DNA from 4 places in the Pseudomonas sp. GW822-FHT04C11 genome. Region 2 is predicted to be linked to each of the others. Evidence: predicted binding sites of a transcription regulator. Region 2 holds the regulator's gene; each other region holds the start of a gene.
What was found. Region 2 encodes FliA, which starts transcription of late flagellar genes. Its sites were predicted from a motif close to CTAAAGTTTNNNNNNNNNNNGCCGNTAA; they were not measured.

Region 1 (5,245 bases), on a different contig from region 2:
AGTTGCGGGCCGGCACTGCTGGCGGGGGCGTTGGAGGCGGCGGTCAAGGAAGGCGTAGCCATGGCCGGACAATCCTGTGTCAGGGAGGAGTGCCGGTCATGATCGTTGCCGAATGTTACAGCGAGACTGCTTTGGGTCAGTGTTTGGTTAATTGCCGAACTGTTGCTTCGCTTGAGAACCTGTGGCGAGGGAGCTTGTCGGAACGCCGCACCGCCCCGTTCGGCTGCGAAGCAGTCGTAAATTGGGTAAATGGGGTGTGTCTGGGGAAAACAGGTGGCAGGTTTCAGGGTTGCTTCGCAACCCAGCGGGGGCAAGCCCCCTCGCCACAATGGGGCTGTGAATCCTGGAAACCTGGATCAATAATCCGCCCGCTTGCGAAACGCCCAACGCCCGGCCAGTACCGTGAACGTCGCGACCAGTGCCACCAGAATCCAGAATCCTTCCGGGTCGCCGGCAAGGGGAATCCCGCCGACGTTCATGCCGAAGAAACCGGCAATGATGTTGATTGGCAGCGCCAACACCGTGACCACGGTCAGGGTGAACAGCGTTCGGTTGCTTTGCTCGTTGAGGTTGGCGGCGATCTCTTCCTGCAACAGCTTGATCCGTTCGCCGAGCGCCGTGAGGTCGTTGATGATCAGCGCGAACTCCTCGGTGGATTTGCGCAGCTCCTTGACGTCGTCCTTTTGCAACCATTGCGGCGGACGGTTGAGCAGGCGCAGCAGCGAACCCGGCTCCAGTGCCAGCAGCCGTTGCAAACGCACCAGCACTCGACGATTGGCGCCCAGTTCGGCACGGTTGGTGGACAGTCGCGATGACAGCAACTCGTCTTCGATCTGGTCGACACTCTGGCTGGTCTTGCGCACGATCTGCGTCAGCACTTCGCCCTGGTCGCGGAGCAAATGCACGAGCAGTTCCAGTGGCGAACGAAAGCATTCGCCGGCCTTGACCGAGGAGCGCAGCTTGTCCACCGAGTGCAGGGGTTGCAGGCGTGCGCTGATGATCAACCGACTGCGGGCGCAGACCCAAAGGGTCGAGACGTCTGACGAGACCATGCTGCTGAGGTTGAACACCACGTCGTTGACCACTGCCAGCAGCGCCGAATCGACGTGCTCGATGCGCGTCGAGCGCGAGCCTTCATGCAAGGCTTCGAAAAATTCTTCCGGCAACTCCAGGTGCGCTTTCATCCAGCGCTCGCACGCGGCGTGGGCGAGGTTCAGGTGCAGCCAGAGGAACTCGTCCTCGGCGCCCGGTTGTTGCAGCAGCTGCAGCGCCTTGGCCGAATCGATCTCGCGACCGCGTTCGCCGGGACGAAAGCTGAAACCGTAGAGCAGGCCGAACAGGTCAGAATCGCGGTGGCGTTGATCGATGCTGTGGTTCATGGAGTCTCGCTGAAGGGAGGCGCCTGTCGTACGTTTCACAGGCTCACATGAGCGGCATCATGGCAACGCGGTTTGACAGTTTTGTGACGGTTTGGTGGCTCGCGTAATAGAGCCTTTACCAGTGGTCGGATTGGCTTCAAGAAAACGCGGCACACGCCGATGACGCCTAAGTTGGCTCAGGCACTTTGGTGTCCGGCCCGCATGTTGTCGACAGGGAGGTCCGGACATCTCGCATGCCCTACCGATGCGAGTCTTATCCCTGTTATGAGTATCACTCGATGTTTTTGCAAAAATCCCTGCGAGCGCAAATCCTGGCACTGCTGAGCGGCAGTCTGATCGCGATGTTGCTGATTGCCCTGGCCTGTTTTCACTTACTCTCCAGCGGGGTGCAGAACTACCGCAACCTCATCGAAGGCCCGTTACGTACCTCGCAACTGATTGACGAAGCCAACCTGCAATTCAAGGCTCAGGTCCAGGAATGGAAAAACGTCCTGTTGCGCGGCAAGCAACCGGCTGAGCTGGACAAATACTGGAAGCAATTCGAGGACCGTCAGGGCGACGTACAGAACATCCTCGGTGAATTGACCCGCCAACCGGGCATCGACGCCTCACTTAAAACCCGCCTTGAAAGCCTGCGTGATGCGCACCGGGTGCTTGGCGGCGCGTATCAAAAAGGTCGAGAGGCTTATCTGGCAGCCGGTGGTGATCCTTCGGCAGGTGATAACGCGGTCAAAGGTGTGGACCGCGCCACGAGCGAGCAGATGAGCGAACTGGTCGACGAGTTGCGTAAACAGGGCCGCGAACAATCGACGCTGATCAGCGCCAGCGCCGATCGCACGGTGTTGCTGGGTATCCTGGTGATGCTGGCTTCGGGCCTGTTGATTGGCTTGCTCAGCCTGTGGCTGGTCAACCGCAATCTGGTGGAACCGATCCGCAAGCTGATCGAATACGTCGCGCACTTGAGCCAGGGCCGGTTTGCCGAGCGGGTGGCGAGTGATCGTCAGGATGAGCTGGGCAAGCTGGCGGTGGCTGCCAACACGCTGCGCGATTTCCTTGCCGAGACCTTCAGTCGCTTGCAGCGCAGCGCCTCGGATCTGGACAGCGCCAGCGGTGAGCTGAACTCGATTGCGACCTTGATGGCCCATGGCACCAACGAACAGTTCAATCGCACGGATCAAGTCGCCACGGCGATGAACGAAATGTCCGCCACTGCCCAGGAAGTCGCTCGTCATGCGGCCGACGCGGCACGGGCCGCCGATGATGCCGATCAGTCGGCACAACAGGGCGAGAAGGTCATGCAAGGCACGATTCACACCATCACTCAGATGCGCGGCGAAATCGCCAACACCGCGACGGTCATCCGCCAACTGGAAACCGATAGCGGGCGTATCGGCAAGGTGCTGGAAGTGATTCGCGGCATCGCCGAGCAAACCAACTTGCTGGCATTGAACGCCGCTATCGAAGCCGCTCGGGCCGGAGAAGCCGGACGCGGGTTTGCTGTGGTGGCCGATGAAGTACGCAGCCTGGCCCAGCGCACGGCGGCGTCGATCATCGAAATCAACCAGATCATCCAGAGCGTGCAGACCGGTGCGGTAGATGCGGCGCAGGCCATTGAAAGTGGCCAGTCGCGCAGCGAAGAAAGCGTCGAGCAGGTCACTCAGGCCGGGGCCATGCTTGAGCGCATTACTGCATCGGTGGAGGCGATTCGCGACATGAACCGCCAGATCGCCACCGCTGCTGAAGAACAGACCTCGGTGGCCGAAGACATTTCGCGCAACCTGACCGAGATCACCAGCATCGCCAGTACCAACCTGGACAACGTGCAGCGCACTGAAGCGGCGAGCAACAACCTGCACGGGTTGTCGGGGCAATTGAACGCGGTGACGGCGCGTCTCGGCGCCTAGCCAACTGAAATGTGTATCGGCACGCTAACCGTGTCGGTACACGATTGATCTCAAGTGTGGGTGTTGCACGTCGATGATTCGGTTATCCCTAACCTCATCGAAGGAAACGCCCATGGTCAGCCTCACATCGGTCTCGATCAATCAGACTCTGTCCACTTCCACCAGCAAGACTGCCATCAGCGGCAGCACCGATACCGACACCACGCAAAGCACAACCACGACGGGCAGTTCGACCACCGACAGTGGCAAAGTCGCGGCCGGTGGTGCACCTGCGTCGGGTGGCAGCAGTTCGAGCAGCAGTAGCAGTGAATCGGATACGGTGAAAGAGCTGCGCAAGCAGATCGCCGAATTGCAAAAGCAATTGCAGGAGCAACTGCAACAACTGCAGGCCGCTCAGGCCAGTCAGGAAAGTGCGGATGCCAAAGCGGTGAAAGTCGCCGCCGCCCAATCGCAGATCGCAACCACCTCGGGTTCATTGGAAACCGCTACGGCGGCGTTGACGCAAGCGCTGCAAGAGTCAGGCAGCAGCACGTCGGGATCGTTGGTCAGTACAACGGCGTAATGTTTCGGCCTGCCTGGCTGCGCCTTTGATATCCCATGTCCCATGAAGCTCGTGCCACCGGTCGGATTCAGGGGCAGAAAAGGCCTTGATTTACCGCCTACCTGTTAGTTCTGACAGTAGACGGGGTGGTGCCCTGAGGATTGTATGGAACGGTCAGCGCAGCCTGCGCTACTTTTCTGTCAGGAGCGATCCCATGTCTTTGAGCAAGTTGGAAATGTTGGAAAAGTTGGAAAAACGGGGAAAGTCGGAACAATCGGAAAAAAAATGGGAGAAGTTGGATGTTCCAAGCATGAAGCCGGCGGTCGGTTACGATGGACAAATCGATGAACAGTTGATTGGCGTGCATCTGGACGCTTTGGTCTTGGGCGGGCAAGGCTATGAAGCAGAGGATCATCTTCAGGTACGCTGGAATGGCACAACCGTGTTTCGGCAAGATATCAAAAGCGCGGAAGTTGAAGCTGGCGTGGAGGTTGAAATAGAAAAAAGATACGTTGTAGCGGGTGATGCCACGCTTAAATACTTCATCATCAGTCATGTGGATGGAGAAATCACCGACTCACATGAATTGCATCTTAAGGTTAATCCGGCTATTCCGGATGCGTAGTGCTTGCGTCGCTATCCACTAGACCCGGCCACCTCTCTCATGCTCAAAGCGCAAAAAAGCCGCGAAACCCGAAGGTCACGCGGCTTTTTCCTGGGGCGATTTACTTGTCTTGCGTGTTGCTCAGTACTTTGCCGGTTTTTGCGTCCAGCTTCACATCCCACTCAACGTTCTTCGCGTCGCGGATTTCAACCTTGTACTCATAAACACTGGTTTTGGCATTGTGCTCCAGCTCGGTGTCGGTGATGTTTGCGGCCGTGCTGCCAGGATGCTCAGCGAGCGCCGCCTGATTGAGTTTCTGCATGTCCATCACAGTGCCGTCCTTGAGCAGACCCGGGATCAGGTCCGGGCGCACATCGGCCATGGCGAAACCGGCTGTCAGGGTCAGGGCAGCGGCGGTGAACAGGGCAGTCAACGTCTTCATGGGGCATTCCTTGGGTGAACTGTTTAAGTGGCGTCAGGTTAACCAGCGCAACTTAATTCATCCTTAACATCGCCTGAGCCTGGTCGTTCCCGCGCAAATCATCACGAGACTGCGTGCTGCCGAACCTGTAGCAGCTGGCGCAGCCTGCGGGAATTGCGTGGCCCCTCTGGTTTTGCCGTACCACCCGTGACGCTCCCTCTCGGGAGCGATCAATAGCGGGTGGCCACTCAGAAGCCGTTGTTCTCAAGCAACTGCGCAACGCTGCCTGCTGCCGGGCGCTTGTAGTACTTGAGCAGTTCGCTGGCGCGGTTGGTGAAGATGCCATCGACACCGGCGTCCATGACCTTCTTGTAATCCACCGCATCGTCGATGGTG
Region 2 (5,245 bases):
AGCGGTCTGGATCGAAATCAGTCAACGTCCGCAGGCACAATCCCTGGGGTATACAGTGGTCGATGCCAGTACGGTGGTGGCGACTCACCTCAACCAGATTTTGTACAAGCATTCCAGCGAGCTGATCGGCCACGAAGAAGTTCAGCAGCTCATGCAATTGCTGGCTAAAAGCTCGCCAAAACTGGCCGAGGAGCTGGTGCCGGGCGTCGTTTCGCTGTCGCAGTTGCTCAAAGTACTGCAGGCCTTGTTGGCCGAACAGGTTCCGGTTCGCGACATTCGCAGCATTGCCGAAGCCATCGCGAACAATGCCGCCAAGAGTCAAGATACTGCCGCTCTGGTGGCGGCCGTTCGCGTCGGCGTATCGCGCGCTATCGTCCAAAGCATTGTAGGCACTGAGTCCGAGCTGCCTGTGATCACCTTGGAACCAAGGTTGGAACAAATATTGCTCAATAGTCTTCAGAAGGCAGGACAAGGCTCGGAAGAGGGCGTTTTGCTGGAGCCAAGCATGGCAGAGAAGCTGCAACGTTCGTTGATCGACGCCGCGCAGCGTCAGGAAATGCAAGGTCAACCGGTGATTCTGCTGGTAGCAGGTCCGGTACGCGCGATGCTCTCGCGGTTCGGACGTTTGGCAGTGCCGGGGTTGCATGTGTTGGCGTATCAGGAAATCCCTGACAACAAGCAAGTGACCATCGTTGCGACAGTAGGGCCCAACGGCTGAGGTAGTGGTTTATGCAAGTTAAGCGTTTTTTCGCCGCCGATATGCGTCAGGCCATGAAGCTGGTTCGCGATGAGCTGGGCGCTGATGCGGCCATTATCGGTAATCGCCGGATCGCCGGTGGTGTCGAGCTGACGGCGGCCCTGGATTACAAGCTGTCGGCGCTGGCCCCGCGTGTACCGAACATTGAACTCGAAGACGAGTTGCGCAAGACCCAGTCGCGGATCGTCACGGCTCAGGCCGAATTGAGCCTGCGTGGCGACGGCGAAGCTGATGCGAGCGCCAGCACCAATCGCCAGTTGTTTGCCGGCCTGCCGCTGACCGCTGCGGAACCGTTGATCGAGCCGACCTTTGCTGAGCGGCCGCGTCCTGCTTCAGCGCCTGTGCATTCTGCCGGGGTTGATCCGCGGGCTTTCGACTCGATGCGTTTCGAACTCAATGGCCTGCGCGAACTGCTCGAAGTGCAGTTGGGTTCGCTGGCCTGGAATCAGTTGCAAGGCAGTCGCCCGCAGCAAGCCAACCTGTGGCGCCGCCTGCAACGCATTGGCCTGTCCGGTCCGTTGTCGCGCGATCTGCTGGAACTGATTACTGACATTGAAGAACCCCGCCAGGCCTGGCGCATGCTGTTGGCGCACCTGGCGCGGATGATCGTGACTCCCGAGATCGAACCACTGGAAGAAGGTGGCGTGATCGCCATGGTCGGCCCTGCCGGCATGGGCAAAACCACCACGCTGGCCAAGCTGGCCGCACGTTACGTGCTCAAGTACGGCGCGCAGAACATCGCGCTGGTGAGCATGGACAGCTTCCGTATTGGTGCCCAGGAACAGCTCAAGACCCTGGGGCGTATCCTCAATGTCTCGGTGACTCACGTCGACCCGGGCCAGTCCCTGGCGCAAGCCCTTGATCCGCTGTTACGCAAGCGTGTGGTGTTGATCGACACCGCCGGCCTGCAAGCCAGTGATCCGGCGTTGCGCATGCAGCTGGAAAGCCTGGCCGGTCGCGGGATCAAGTCGAAGAATTATCTGGTGCTGGCCACTACCAGCCAAAAGCAGGTGCTGACTGCCGCTTATCACAGTTACAAGCGGTGCGGGCTAGCAGGCTGCATTCTGACTAAACTGGATGAAACAGCGAGCCTGGGCGAGGTGTTGAGCCTGGCAATCAGCCACGAATTACCTGTCGCTTATCTGACCGACGGGCCACGGATCCCGGATGATCTACATTTACCGCGCCGGCATCAGTTGGTCAGTCGCGCCGTTAGCGTGCAGATGCAGGAAGAACCCAGCGAAGAAGCCATGGCTGATATGTTCGCTGACCTCTACCACAGCCCGGCCAAGCGTGTCGGCTGAGGTAATAATGAATAGATTTGTATCTACATCGATGGCCTGCCATGCATTGTTCACAAGTGAGCGCGCAGCCAGTCATGTAGTCCGCGTCTAAGCAAGACAAGGTAAAGAACGAACATGGGCAGCATGCATCCCGTACAGGTGATCGCAGTGACCGGCGGCAAAGGTGGCGTCGGGAAGACTAATGTGTCAGTGAACTTGTCCCTGGCTCTTGCTGAGCTCGGCCGGCGCGTCATGCTGCTGGACGCCGATCTGGGGCTGGCGAACGTCGACGTCCTGCTGGGGCTCACGCCCAAGCGTACGCTGGCCGACGTCATCGAAGGCCGCTGTGAACTGCGCGATGTATTACTTCAGGGGCCGGGCGGAATTCGCATTGTTCCAGCAGCGTCCGGTACCCAGAGCATGGTTCACCTGAGCCCGGCCCAGCATGCTGGCCTGATTCAGGCATTCAGCGACATCGGCGATAACCTCGACGTATTGGTGATCGACACGGCGGCGGGTATTGGTGAGTCGGTCGTCAGTTTTGTTCGCGCAGCCCAGGAAGTATTGCTGGTGGTGTGCGACGAGCCGACGTCGATCACTGACGCCTACGCGCTGATCAAACTGCTCAACCGCGATTACGGCATGAACCGCTTCCGCGTGCTGGCCAATATGGCGCAAAGCCCGCAGGAAGGGCGAAATCTGTTCGCCAAGTTGACCAAGGTCACGGATCGCTTCCTCGACGTCGCCTTACAATACGTCGGTGCGGTGCCTTACGACGAATGCGTGCGTAAGGCGGTGCAGAAGCAGCGCGCCGTGTATGAAGCGTTTCCTCGTTCCAAGTGTGCGCTGGCATTCAAGGCCATCGCGCAGAAAGTCGATACCTGGCCGCTGCCTGCCAACCCGCGTGGGCACCTGGAATTTTTCGTCGAGCGTCTGGTGCAGCAAACTGCGGGTCCGGTTCTATGACAGCCAGCGGTTACAACCTGTACAAGAAGTCGGCGCGTGACGCGCAGTACGAACTGATCGAGCGTTACGCGCCACTGGTAAAACGTATTGCCTATCACCTGTTGGCGCGCTTGCCGGCCAGTGTTCAGGTCGAGGACCTGATCCAGGCAGGCATGATCGGTTTGCTTGAAGTGTCGACCAAATATGACGCGAGCAAAGGTGCGAGTTTCGAGACGTACGCGGGGATCCGTATCCGTGGCGCGATGCTCGATGAAGTCCGCAAGGGTGACTGGGCGCCACGCTCGGTCCACCGCAATACCCGGATGGTGAGTGACGCGATTCGCTCAATTGAAGCTAAAACCGGGCGTGACGCTAAAGATCACGAGGTTGCGGCCGAACTCCAATTGAGTCTCGACGATTATTACGGGATTTTGAATGACACCTTGGGCAGTCGCCTGTTCAGCTTCGACGATCTGTTGCAGGACGGCGAGCATGAAGGGCTGCACGAGGATGGCGCGAGTGCTCATCTCGAACCGTCGCGCGACCTGGAAGATGAACGCTTCCAGGCAGCACTGGCGGATGCGATTGCCAATTTGCCGGAGCGTGAGCGACTGGTGTTGGCGCTGTACTACGACGAAGAGCTGAATCTCAAGGAAATCGGTGAGGTCCTGGGGGTCAGTGAATCGCGGGTCAGCCAGTTACACAGCCAGTGCGCGGCCCGTTTGCGGGGGCGTTTGGGGGAGTGGCGAGCGCGCTGACAGCAGTGTGGGGACACTGCGAACGAAACAGGCAGGGCGTAACGCTGTGCCGGTCTTCATCCGTTGTGCTCCAGACAGTCGTCGAGTGCTCTGCCGAATTGATTGAATGGCGTGTTCAGGTGCTGAACGCGTTTAAGACTGCTTGGAGGTCGAATTGGACAAGAACATGAAAATCCTCATCGTTGATGACTTCTCAACGATGCGGCGGATCATAAAAAACCTGTTGCGTGACCTTGGGTTCACTAACACGGTCGAGGCGGACGACGGTATTACCGCCATTCCCGTCCTCAACAGCGGGAGCATCGACTTTCTGGTAACGGACTGGAACATGCCTGGCATGACCGGTATCGATTTGCTGCGCCACGTGCGCGCCGATGAAAAGCTCAAGCACCTGCCGGTGCTGATGGTCACTGCCGAAGCCAAGCGCGAGCAGATCATCGAAGCCGCTCAAGCCGGTGTAAACGGCTATGTGGTCAAACCCTTCACGGCCCAGGCGTTGAAAGAGAAGATCGAAAAAATATTCGAACGCATCGGTTGATGCGCGGAGCCACTGCGCCACGGGGGGAGCTATGGAGCAAAGAGAATCTTCACAGGGCGATTTCGAATCGACCCTGAAAAAACACGCTCACGAACTGGTCGAAAGCCTTGAAAAGGGCAGGTTCGGTGACGCTGTGCAACTGATCCATGAGCTCAATCAGACCCGTGACCGCGGCCTGTACCAGGAGGTGGGCAAGCTCACTCGCGAGCTGCATAGCGCGATCGTCAATTTTCAGATTGACCCGAACATGCCGCAAGCCGAGGAAGTCTCACAGATCACAGACGCCACCGAGCGCCTGTCCTATGTGGTCAAGCTGACCGAAGCGGCCGCGAACCGGACCATGGATCTGGTCGAGAACAGTACTCCGCTGGTCAATGGCCTGAGCACTGACGCCCAGGCCTTGAGCGCCGACTGGGGGCGTTTCATGCGCCGCGAAGTCGGTGCCGAAGAGTTCCGCGAACTGGCCCGGCGTGTCGACGGTTTCCTGACGCGTAGCGTCGAGGAGAGCCAGGTCGTCTCGGGCAACCTCAACGATATTCTGCTGGCTCAGGATTACCAGGATCTAACCGGTCAGGTGATCAAGCGCGTGACTCAACTGGTCACCGAAGTCGAAAGCAACCTGCTCAAGCTCGTGCTCATGGCCAGTCAGGTAGACCGCTTTGCGGGCATCGAACATGACCATGAAGCGATGCTGGCTGAAAAAGATCCGCAAAAACATCTCTCTCAGGGTGAAGGTCCGCAGATTCATGCCGATAAAAGAGAAGACGTTGTGTCCGGTCAGGACGATGTGGACGATTTGCTATCCAGTCTTGGATTTTAGGTTTTTTAGGTTTTTAGACCTTTAGGAGCACCCCCTTAATGAGCTTCGGCGCCGATGAAGAGATCCTTCAGGATTTCCTGGTTGAGGCCGGCGAGATTCTAGAGCAACTGTCCGAACAGCTGGTCGAGCTGGAAAGCCGACCCG
Region 3 (5,245 bases), on a different contig from region 2:
TACAAACAACAGGGATTCCCCCTACAGGATTTCATAAAAAACAATGTCGCTTAAAGTTTATTCGAGGCGCCCACCTCTCTGGTCACCGGTATTTTTTCTGTGGACATCTAAGAAACCAGCTGACAATACACACTCTATCCCGGCCATTAATTAAACATGCGTCTATTATCAAAAAACAACCCGCTTTCACCCGCTTACATGAATCACGTTAAAACAAGGCTATTGATCCGTTAAAAATAGTGATAAAACTGCAAAGCAGACCGATCCATAAACCCTTTACAAAAACTAATAAATCAATACCGAACCACCACGACCACTTAACATTTTCACCCACAAGGAATCACTATAGATCACTATTTAACGAGTAATAAAAATGACAAAAATTCAAAAAAAAATATCCAACCCGATGACCATAATTGCGATATTTGCGACGCTCTCCGAAACTTCGGCAGCCGTATCGTTGCCCTTTCTCGACAACGAGGAGCGCCAGACGTACATCTGGTTTCTGATCAGCTTCCCCTTTTACCTGCTCTTTTTATTTTTTATCACACTCAACTTTAACTACAAATCACTGTATGCACCTTCTGATTTTCAAAAGAGCAAACAGTTTGTAAAAGTCATCGACGATGCTGCTCGACCAGAAAAAAACAGAAACACCGCTCTTAACGACCCCGCTGAAGAGGAGAATCAACCCAACTCAATCAAAGGACATAAACCCGACTATCTGCTTCAGAGCACGCCCGCTCCACCCGCCTATATAACCTTCATCACGAACCTTACAACCCAACAGCCAGTGTCTTTACCGGCGTCGATACGTGGCATGCAGATCGTTGATGCACGATGGATTCGCAAAAAGAAAGATGTCGGCAGTTTGATGAACGCGCTCTATTCAAGGAAACATCATGACCGTGAAGTGATCGTCTTCCTGACAAGCGGTGAGTCGGAACATTTGATTAACGAAAGAGCACTCAAAAAATCAGGTGCAAGATCCCTGGAGCCCAAAGAGTCTTTTTACATGAGTTATAACTTGAGTACTTTGGCAGTGACCGTCGTCAGCCAGCACTGACACAGACAGAACAGAAGGGGGGGTACAGACAATCCCGGAAGTTAACAACCAGGACCTGGTGACGCAGATTCAGGAGACAAACCACACACGAATGCTTCGATCACATTGTGGCCCCGTTACAAACGGGGCCACAATCGTTGATCATGCCAACAACATCAGAACAGCTTGCGGCCTTTGTTTGCGGCAATGCGCATACGCAGAGCGTTCAGCTTGATGAAGCCGGCTGCATCAGCCTGGTTGTAAGCGCCGCCATCTTCTTCGAAGGTAGCAATGTTGGCGTCGAACAACGATTCGTCAGACTTGCGACCGGTAACGATCACGTTGCCTTTGTACAGCTTCAGGCGAACCACACCGTTCACATGCGCCTGGGAAGCATCGATCATCTGTTGCAGCATCAGACGCTCAGGGCTCCACCAGTAACCGGTGTAGATCAGGCTGGCATATTTAGGCATCAGCTCGTCTTTGAGGTGAGCCACTTCGCGGTCCAGAGTGATCGACTCGATCGCCCGGTGAGCACGCAGCATGATGGTGCCGCCTGGGGTTTCGTAGCAACCACGGGACTTCATGCCGACGTAACGGTTCTCGACGATGTCCAGACGGCCGATACCGTGCTCGCCACCGATACGGTTCAGGGTCGCCAGCACGGTAGCCGGAGTCATTTCGACGCCGTCCAGTGCAACGATGTCGCCGTTGCGGTAAGTCAGTTCCAGGTACTGCGGCTTGTCAGGAGCGTTCTCCGGGGAGACGGTCCAGCGCCACATATCTTCTTCGTGCTCGGTCCAGGTATCTTCCAGCACGCCGCCTTCATAGGAAATGTGCAGCAGGTTGGCATCCATCGAGTACGGAGATTTTTTCTTGCCGTGACGTTCGATCGGGATCGCGTGCTTCGCCGCATAATCCATCAGCTTCTCGCGGGACAGCAGGTCCCACTCGCGCCAAGGGGCGATCACTTTCACGCCAGGCTTGAGTGCATAGGCACCCAGTTCAAAACGAACCTGGTCGTTGCCCTTGCCGGTCGCGCCATGGGAAATGGCGTCAGCGCCGGTTTCGTTGGCGATTTCGATCAGGCGTTTGGCGATCAACGGACGAGCGATGGAAGTACCCAGCAGGTACTCGCCTTCGTAAACGGTGTTGGCACGGAACATCGGGAAAACGAAATCACGCACGAATTCTTCGCGCAGATCGTCGATGTAGATTTCTTTTACGCCCATGGCTTGTGCCTTGGCGCGGGCCGGCTCGACCTCTTCACCCTGACCCAGGTCAGCGGTAAAGGTCACCACTTCACAGTTATAAGTATCCTGCAGCCACTTGAGGATCACCGAAGTGTCCAGGCCGCCGGAATACGCCAGAACGACCTTGTTTACGTCCGCCATGCCATCACTCCACGGGGTTCTACGGAAAGCCGAGAAGTCTACCGCTGCGAGCGGATAAATTACAGAGGCGCGACAGCTTATGATGACGAAGCGACAGATTATGTCGAGCGGGCGACGATTTCAGCCGGTTCAGGAGGTCGTCGCGGCACTGCTTGCCGAGCTGACTTGCGGAGCCGGTTTATCGGTGGGTGCAACGCGCTCAAGATGAACGTTGACCCGGCGATTCCTGGCCCGATTGGCGGTGTTGGTGTTAGGGGCCAACGGATAGCGTTCGCCGTGAAAACGCATCGTGATCTGTGATTCCTGAATGCCATTGGCCTTGAAGAAGTCCATCACCGCCAACGCCCTGCGCCGAGACAGATCACGGTTGGTCAGGCGATTGCCGCTGTTATCGGAATGGCCGTCGAGTTCGATGTGATTGACCGTCGGGTCGGCCTTCATGAAGTTCAGCATAACCTGCAGCTTGGCCTTGGCCTGCGCGTCCAGATCGATACCACCGCCCGGAAAACCAACCTCAGCCTGCTTAACCTGCTCGTAATTCATCGGCAGCAACTTGGCGACACACGCCTGATAATCGGCGTAGGCCTTGCTGAAGCTGACCGGTAACAAACGGACTTCCGACACACCGCCATCGCGCGAATAATGGCGAATCAGCGGACTGCGACCGTCCATCAAACCGCCGATAAGGCGTCCGGCCTGGAGTTGCGAGCTGTTGAACAGCACATCACCGCTGCCAACCTTGACCGCCCCCAGATTGATATCGCCGCGCCCCGGCTGCCAAGGCGCAGCGGCGGCCAGCAACGTCGCCGAGCCGCCGCTGATCATCGGGTTGTAGGCCTTCAGACGAAAGGTGGCCTGCTCGCCTGCGCGCCGCACGAACTCGCCCGAACCGAAATCGGTAATCGGCTGGCTCAGGCGACATTCGAACTTGTCGCCTTCGACCGTCCACTCGATGCTCTCCAGACGCGTCTGGAAAGTGAGCGCCATCGCAGGAAGGCTGGCAAACACGCTGAGCAAGGCTAAATAACGCTGGCGCACGGGAGGCTCCACTGGCTTCTACAACAAAAAGACCGATACATATAATTACGGCATACCTTTGTCATATCGGAAGCTTGCTGCAAAACTTGATAGCGAGTGCCTGGATGAGTCTTTTCCGGTAGCATTCCCTTGAGTTTGACCCGCCTGGAATCCCCAATGTCCGACCGCCTGACCCTGCTGCGTCCCGACGACTGGCATATTCATCTTCGCGATGGTGCTGTGTTGCCCAATACTGTCGCGGATGTCGCGCGCACCTTTGGTCGCGCGATCATCATGCCTAACCTGGTACCACCGGTGCGTAACGCCGCTGAAGCCGACGCCTATCGCCAGCGCATTCTCGCTGCGCGCCCGGCCGGCAGCCGTTTCGAACCGCTGATGGTGCTCTACCTGACCGACCGGACTACACCCGATGAAATTCGCGAGGCCAAGGCCAGCGGTTTCGTTCACGCCGCCAAGCTGTATCCGGCTGGCGCGACCACCAACTCGGACTCCGGTGTTACCAGCATCGACAAGATCTTCCCCGCGATCGAGGCCATGGCCGAGGTCGGGATGCCCTTGTTGATTCACGGTGAAATCACCCGCGGCGACGTCGATGTCTTCGACCGCGAAAAAATCTTCATCGACGAGCACATGCGTCGGGTCGTGGAGCGTTTCCCAACGCTCAAAGTGGTGTTCGAACACATCACCACCAGCGATGCCGTGCAGTTCGTCAACGAGGCTTCGGCCAACGTTGGCGCAACCATCACCGCTCACCACCTGCTGTATAACCGCAACCACATGCTGGTGGGCGGGATTCGTCCGCACTTCTATTGCTTGCCGATTCTCAAGCGCAATACGCATCAGGTCGCCCTGCTTGACGCCGCTACCAGCGGCAGCGAGAAGTTCTTCCTGGGCACGGACTCGGCTCCGCACGCCCAACACGCCAAAGAAGCCGCGTGTGGCTGTGCCGGTTGCTACACCGCTTATGCCGCGATCGAGATGTACGCCGAAGCCTTTGAACAGCGTAATGCGCTGGACAAGCTCGAAGCCTTCGCCAGCCTCAACGGCCCGCGCTTCTACGGCCTGCCGGCGAACACCGACCGCATTACCCTGGTCCGCGAAGAATGGACTGCCCCAACCAGCCTGCCGTTCGGCGAGCTGACTGTCATCCCGCTGCGCGCCGGTGAAAAACTGCGCTGGCGCCTGCTGGAGGAACACGCGTGAGTGAAGACCATTTCGACGACGAACAGGAAAGTTCAGGCGGAGGTGGTTCACGTCACCCGATGGCAGCCAGGTTCCGTGGATACTTGCCCGTTGTCGTCGACGTTGAAACCGGTGGTTTCAACTGTGCCACTGACGCCTTGCTGGAAATTGCCGCCACGACCATCAGCATGGACGAAAAAGGTTTTGTGTACCCCGATCACACCTATTTCTTCCGTGTAGAACCGTTCGAAGGCGCCAACATCGAAGCCGCGGCGCTGGAGTTCACCGGGATCAAGCTCGATCACCCACTGCGCATGGCCGTGAGTGAAGAAGCGGCACTGACCGACATCTTCCGTGGCATACGCAAGGCGCTGAAAGCCAACGGCTGCAAACGGGCGATCCTGGTCGGCCATAACAGCAGCTTTGACCTGGGCTTCCTCAATGCCGCCGTTGCGCGCCTGGACATGAAGCGCAATCCGTTTCACCCGTTCTCCAGCTTCGACACCGCGACACTGGCCGGTCTGGCGTATGGTCAAACGGTCCTGGCCAAGGCGTGCCAGGCTGCCGATATCGACTTCGACGGTCG
Region 4 (5,245 bases), on a different contig from region 2:
ACCGAGAGCTTCATCGTGCCGTTATCAATGTCGACGATGCTCACGCCCTCCTGCCGACCGCCGTGCAGGGTGCGCAGGGTCACGGAGAACGGTTTGTCGGTTTTCACACCGAGCTGCTGGCTGGTGATTTGCTGGTTCTGGGCAGCCTTGTCGGTGTCGAGCAACACGTAATCCCAAGCCATAACGTGGGAGGTAGCGGTCATTGCGCCGAGAGTGACGAGAAGTTTGAGCGGGGTCATGGTGAAAGCCTTTCTTGGAGTTGTGCGATTTTTATAGCGCTGATGAAACGTTTCAGCAAGCTTAAAAACGGCATAACTCCAGCAAAACTCAGTCGACGGGTTCAATCGCCAACAACAGGCTTGCCAACGATGGCGATTCCAGAGGTGACCTCAGCGAAAACGGTCAACCTCATGGCGCAACTCTGCCGCCAGGTTTTCCAGCTCCCTGGCAGTAATTGCCAGGTTCGACACCACTTCACGCTGCTCGCTGTTGGCCATGGCGATGCTTTGCAGGTTGCTGCTGAGCAAGGTCGCGGTGCTGCTCTGCTCTTGGGTGGCGGTAGTGATCGCAGCGAATTGCTGGCCGGCCGAGCGGCTTTGTTCGTCGATCAGCGCCAGCGCCGACGCGACATTGGCATTGCGCGTCAGGCCTTCGTGCATCAGCAGCTTGCCTTGCTCCATGGTGCTGATGGCGTTACCGGTTTCCTGCTGGATGCTTTGGATCATCCCGGAAATCTCGTCAGTCGCTTCGCGAGTGCGCGAGGCCAGGTTGCGCACTTCGTCTGCCACCACTGCAAAACCACGGCCCTGTTCGCCGGCACGTGCGGCTTCGATGGCGGCGTTGAGTGCCAGTAAATTGGTTTGATCGGCAATCGCGGTAATCACCCCGACAATGCCGCCGATTTCCTGGGAGCGCTGACCCAGGGTGTTGATCACCGTCGCCGTGCTGTTGAGAGCACTGGCAATCTGCTCAAGGGACGAAGAAGCTTCTTCCATCGAGGTACGACCGATCCGCGTCTGCTGGGCGTTTTCCTGGGCCAGACGCTCGGTGTTGCCCATGTTGTCAGCGATGTTCAGCGAGGTCGCACTGAATTCTTCCACGGCACCGGCCATGCTGGTGATTTCACCGGACTGCTGCTCCATCCCTTCATACGCACCGCCGGACAACCCGGATAATGCCTGCGCGCGACTGTTGACCTCTTCCGAGGCCTTGCGGATGTGCTCGACCATGGTCGATAGAGCCTGGCTCATCTGATTGAAGCTGCGCGCCAGTTGACCGATTTCATCCTGGCTCGACACGTTCAAACGCACGCTCAGATCACCCGCGCCCAAGGCTTCGGCCTGCCGCACCAGATCACCCAACGGCGCCAGCTTGCTGCGCAACAGCCAGACTGCCGCGCCTACCGCCAGCAGCATCGCCAGCAGGCTGCCAATGGCCAGGCGGATACCGATGCTCCAGGTCACTGCGCGGATTTCGCTTTTCGGCATGCTCGCCACTACTGACCATGGCCCGCCCTCGAATGGCACGGCAACGCTGTAGAAGTCTTCGGACTTGTCGCTCCAGAAGGCGCCCCGCCCCGGTGTCCTGGCCAAACCGGCGATGGTCGAAGTCGCCTGATCCAGCGCCTGCACGCCGGCCGGCGGCACCAGCCATTTGTTTTGTTCATCGAGCAGTGCCAGTGAACCGCTCTGGCCGATGCGGAAGCGCTTGAGGTTGTCGAACTGCGCGCTCTGCGCATCGGTGTAATCGAAACCCACGAACAACACCGCGATCACCTTGCCGCTGCTGTCGCTCACGGGGGTGTACTGCGTCATGTAGGAACGATCGAACAGCAAGGCCCGGCCGACATAGCTCTGCCCCGCCATCAGCCGCTGATAGGCCGGGTGCGCATGGTCGAGCAGCGTGCCGATGGCGCGGGTGCCGTCCTGCTTGCTCAACGAGGTGCTGACCCGAATGAAGTCCTCGCCACTGCGCACGAACAACGTCGCCACGCCGGCAGTCATTTGCTTGAACTCATCGACCTTGTCGAAGTTGTTGTTCAACACTTCGTTGCCCAGATGCAGGCCCGGAGTCTGCACGCCCGCCACCGTCACCGGCTGCTCCGGGTGCACGCTCAAACCGCCACTGAAACGCTTTTCAAACAACCCGCTCAGGCGCTGGGTGCTTTCGCGCAGGGTGCCGTGGAAGGTGCTCAACTGGTCGGCCAGCAACCGCGCCTCACTGGCCAGATGCTCTTCACGCGTGTCGAGGTTGGCAGAATCCAGCGAACGCAGGGCGAACACCGTGCTGCCACTGATGACGACCGCGAGGATGACGGCAAGGGCAAGCCCCAATTGTGAGGCGATCCGGGCACGAGGTTGAGACATGACAGCTCCTGGCCGAGGAGCCGGATCATCCTGATCGCGTCGCGTGGCTCGGCAAAATATCCAGTAATAGGGGAAGCGCGAAACCTTTCAGAACGAAGGTCCCACTTTCAGGGATTCGGCGGCGTGGATAAATACTTGAGCGATGCACAAGGATATCGCTCAAGGCTGCCATGGCGGTGGCTACATCGATTCAGCCGAGGCGCTCGACATCCGGCAATTCCATGGCCTGCACCTCACCCTGGAGGAAGTCGCTGAGACGGCGCAAACGTTCACCGCCGGGGCGGGTTTTCGGCCAGACCAGGTAATAATTCAGGCCGCTGGCCACGGCAGTCGGCCACGGCAAACTCAAACGCCCCTGAGCCACATCTTCGGCCACCATCAGCAAGTCACCCATCGACACCCCGTAACCACGGGCGGCGGCAATCATCCCCAGCTCCAGCGTATCAAACACCTGCCCGCCCTTGAGCGACACCTGCTCCGACAGGCCCATACACTCCAGCCAACTGCGCCAGTCACGCCGATCAGGAGTCGGGTGAAGCAGTTCAGTACTGGCCAGCCGCTCGACATCCCATGGTTGATCATTCAACAGATTCGGTGCGCCGACCGGGATCAGCAGTTCAGGGAACAGGTAACTGGCCTCCCAGTCCGGTGGAAAATGCCCGTTGCTCAACAACACCGCACAATCGAACGGTTCGTGATTGAAGTCCACCGAGTCGACGTCCATCCAGGCGCTGGTCAGTTGCACCTCGTTGCCCGGTTGCAAATGCCGAAAGCGACTGAGTCGCGCCAGCAGCCAGCGCATGGTCAGGGTCGAAGGAGCTTTCATGCGCAAGACGTCATCTTCGGCGCGCAAGGTATTGCAGGCCCGCTCCAGCGCACCAAAGCCCTCACGCACACCCGGCAGCAGCAAACGTGCGGCCTCGGTCAGTTGCAAATTGCGCCCGCTACGCTGAAACAGCCGACAGGCGAAATGCTCCTCCAGCGTACGCACATGTCGGCTGACGGCGCTTTGGGTGATCGACAATTCTTCGGCAGCACGGGTAAACGAACTGTGCCGCGCTGCGGCCTCGAAAGCGCGAAGGGCATACAACGGAGGAAGACGACGAGACATTGGGAAAGCTCCTATAGCGCGACCCCGGAACCTTATCAGAAACTCTCCAGCATGAGTTTTAGTCATGCCAGCAATCGTTTTTATCCCTTTGTGCAAACGCTTGCGAGCGCCGAGAATCAACCCTTCCCGATTTATCTGACTAAACGAGCGTGATGATCATGCAGCATCCAGCACGTACCGAACTCTGGGCCATCCTGCGGCTGGCGGGGCCGCTGATTGCCTCGCAGTTGGCGCACATGCTGATGATCCTCACCGATACCTTGATGATGGCTCGGCTCAGCCCGGAAGCCTTGGCCGGTGGCGGCCTGGGCGCGGCGAGCTATTCGTTCGTGTCGATTTTCTGCATTGGCGTGATCGCGGCGGTCGGCACGCTGGTGGCGATCCGCCAGGGCGCCGGCGACATTGAAGGCGCCACGCGGCTGACCCAGGCCGGGCTTTGGCTGGCGTGGTTGATGGCGCTGGTGGCGGGTCTGCTGCTGTGGAACCTCAAGCCAGTGTTGCTGCTGTTCGGCCAGACTGAAAACAACGTGCATGCGGCCGGCCAGTTCCTGTTGATTCTGCCGTTCGCCCTGCCCGGCTACCTGAGCTTCATGGCCCTGCGCGGTTTTACCAGCGCCATCGGCCGGACGACACCGGTGATGGTCATCAGCCTCATCGGGACCGTGGCCAACTTCCTGCTCAACTATGCGCTGATCACCGGTATGTTCGGCCTGCCGAAAATGGGTTTGATGGGGATCGGCCTGGTCACCGCCATCGTCGCCAACTGCATGGCGCTGGGCCTGGCCTGGCATATCCGCCAGCACCCGGCTTACGCCGCGTACCCACTGCGCAAGGGCCTGTCACGGCCCAATCGCCAGTACCTGCGCGAGCTATGGCGTCTCGGCCTGCCGATTGGCGGCACCTACGCGGTAGAGGTCGGTCTGTTTGCGTTTGCCGCGTTGTGCATGGGCACCATGGGCAGTACGCAATTGGCGGCGCATCAGATCGCCCTGCAAATCGTCTCGGTGGCGTTCATGATTCCGGCGGGGCTTTCATATGCGATCACCATGCGCATCGGCCAGCACTACGGCGCCGGGCAGTTGCTCGATGCGCGCTTGGCCGGGCGGGTCGGGATTGCCGTTGGTGGCGCGGCGATGCTCGGGTTTGCCATGGTCTTCTGGCTGCTGCCGAACCAACTGGTGGGACTGTTCCTGGACCATAACGACCCGGCGTTTCGCGAAGTGATCAATCTTGCGGTGAGCCTGTTGATGGTGGCGGCGTGGTTCGAGTTTTTCGACGGCACGCAAACTATCGCCATGGGCTGTATTCGCGGTCTGAAGGACGCCAAGACTACCTTCCTGGTCGGCCTCGCCTGCTATTGGCTGATCGGCGCTCCGGCTGCATGGTTGATGGCTTTCCACCTCCATTGGGGGCCGACCGGCGTCTGGTGGGGTCTGGCGCTGGGGCTCGCCTGCTCGGCCGTGAGCCTGACGCTGGCATTCGAATGGAAGATGAAGCGGATGATCCGCCGTGAACAACCGGAACAGGCAGTGCAGTACAGCACCGTCCAGCCTGATTAACCCGTAGGAGCACGGCTTGCCCGCGATAGATATCACGCGTTGTATCAGATACACCGCAGTGATCCCATCGCGGGCCAGCCTTGCTCCTACGAGTTTTGTTAAGCCAGGACAGCCTGTTGGCTACTGCCAAACGTCAGATACTCAACCAGCTCGGCCAGCGGCAACGGCTTGCTGATCAGGTAACCCTGCACCTGATCACAACCAAAATC

Region 1: a site for FliA is predicted at 1,515-1,542, ahead of AC1RJ3_RS10125 (methyl-accepting chemotaxis protein). Genes of this name have one in related genera too.
Region 3: a site for FliA is predicted at 3,541-3,568, ahead of AC1RJ3_RS11175 (flagellar protein MotY). Genes of this name have one in related genera too.
Region 4: a site for FliA is predicted at 2,479-2,506, ahead of AC1RJ3_RS05745 (methyl-accepting chemotaxis protein). Genes of this name have one in related genera too.

What each region holds. Positions count from the first base shown of each region.
Region 1 is NZ_JBXAMS010000005.1:83,814-89,058, reverse strand. It holds gene AC1RJ3_RS10135 (inorganic phosphate transporter) at 1-62, opposite strand, end outside; gene AC1RJ3_RS10130 (transporter) at 357-1,379, opposite strand; gene AC1RJ3_RS10125 (methyl-accepting chemotaxis protein) at 1,658-3,283, shown strand; gene AC1RJ3_RS10120 (hypothetical protein) at 3,396-3,845, shown strand; gene AC1RJ3_RS10115 (hypothetical protein) at 4,039-4,449, shown strand; gene AC1RJ3_RS10110 (PepSY domain-containing protein) at 4,550-4,870, opposite strand; gene AC1RJ3_RS10105 (glycerophosphodiester phosphodiesterase) at 5,098-5,245, opposite strand, start outside.
Region 2 is NZ_JBXAMS010000012.1:97,543-102,787, forward strand. It holds gene flhA (flagellar biosynthesis protein FlhA) at 1-718, shown strand, start outside; gene flhF (flagellar biosynthesis GTPase FlhF) at 730-2,061, shown strand; gene fleN (flagellar synthesis regulator FleN) at 2,176-3,006, shown strand; gene fliA (RNA polymerase sigma factor FliA) at 3,003-3,743, shown strand; gene AC1RJ3_RS19650 (chemotaxis response regulator CheY) at 3,910-4,281, shown strand; gene AC1RJ3_RS19655 (protein phosphatase CheZ) at 4,313-5,101, shown strand; gene AC1RJ3_RS19660 (chemotaxis protein CheA) at 5,140-5,245, shown strand, end outside.
Region 3 is NZ_JBXAMS010000005.1:325,901-331,145, forward strand. It holds gene AC1RJ3_RS11165 (hypothetical protein) at 374-1,066, shown strand; gene AC1RJ3_RS11170 (argininosuccinate synthase) at 1,222-2,439, opposite strand; gene AC1RJ3_RS11175 (flagellar protein MotY) at 2,569-3,477, opposite strand; gene pyrC (dihydroorotase) at 3,634-4,680, shown strand; gene rnt (ribonuclease T) at 4,677-5,245, shown strand, end outside.
Region 4 is NZ_JBXAMS010000003.1:47,037-52,281, reverse strand. It holds gene AC1RJ3_RS05750 (aldose 1-epimerase family protein) at 1-239, opposite strand, end outside; gene AC1RJ3_RS05745 (methyl-accepting chemotaxis protein) at 390-2,366, opposite strand; gene AC1RJ3_RS05740 (LysR substrate-binding domain-containing protein) at 2,557-3,477, opposite strand; gene AC1RJ3_RS05735 (NorM family multidrug efflux MATE transporter) at 3,636-5,036, shown strand; gene AC1RJ3_RS05730 (putative bifunctional diguanylate cyclase/phosphodiesterase) at 5,135-5,245, opposite strand, start outside.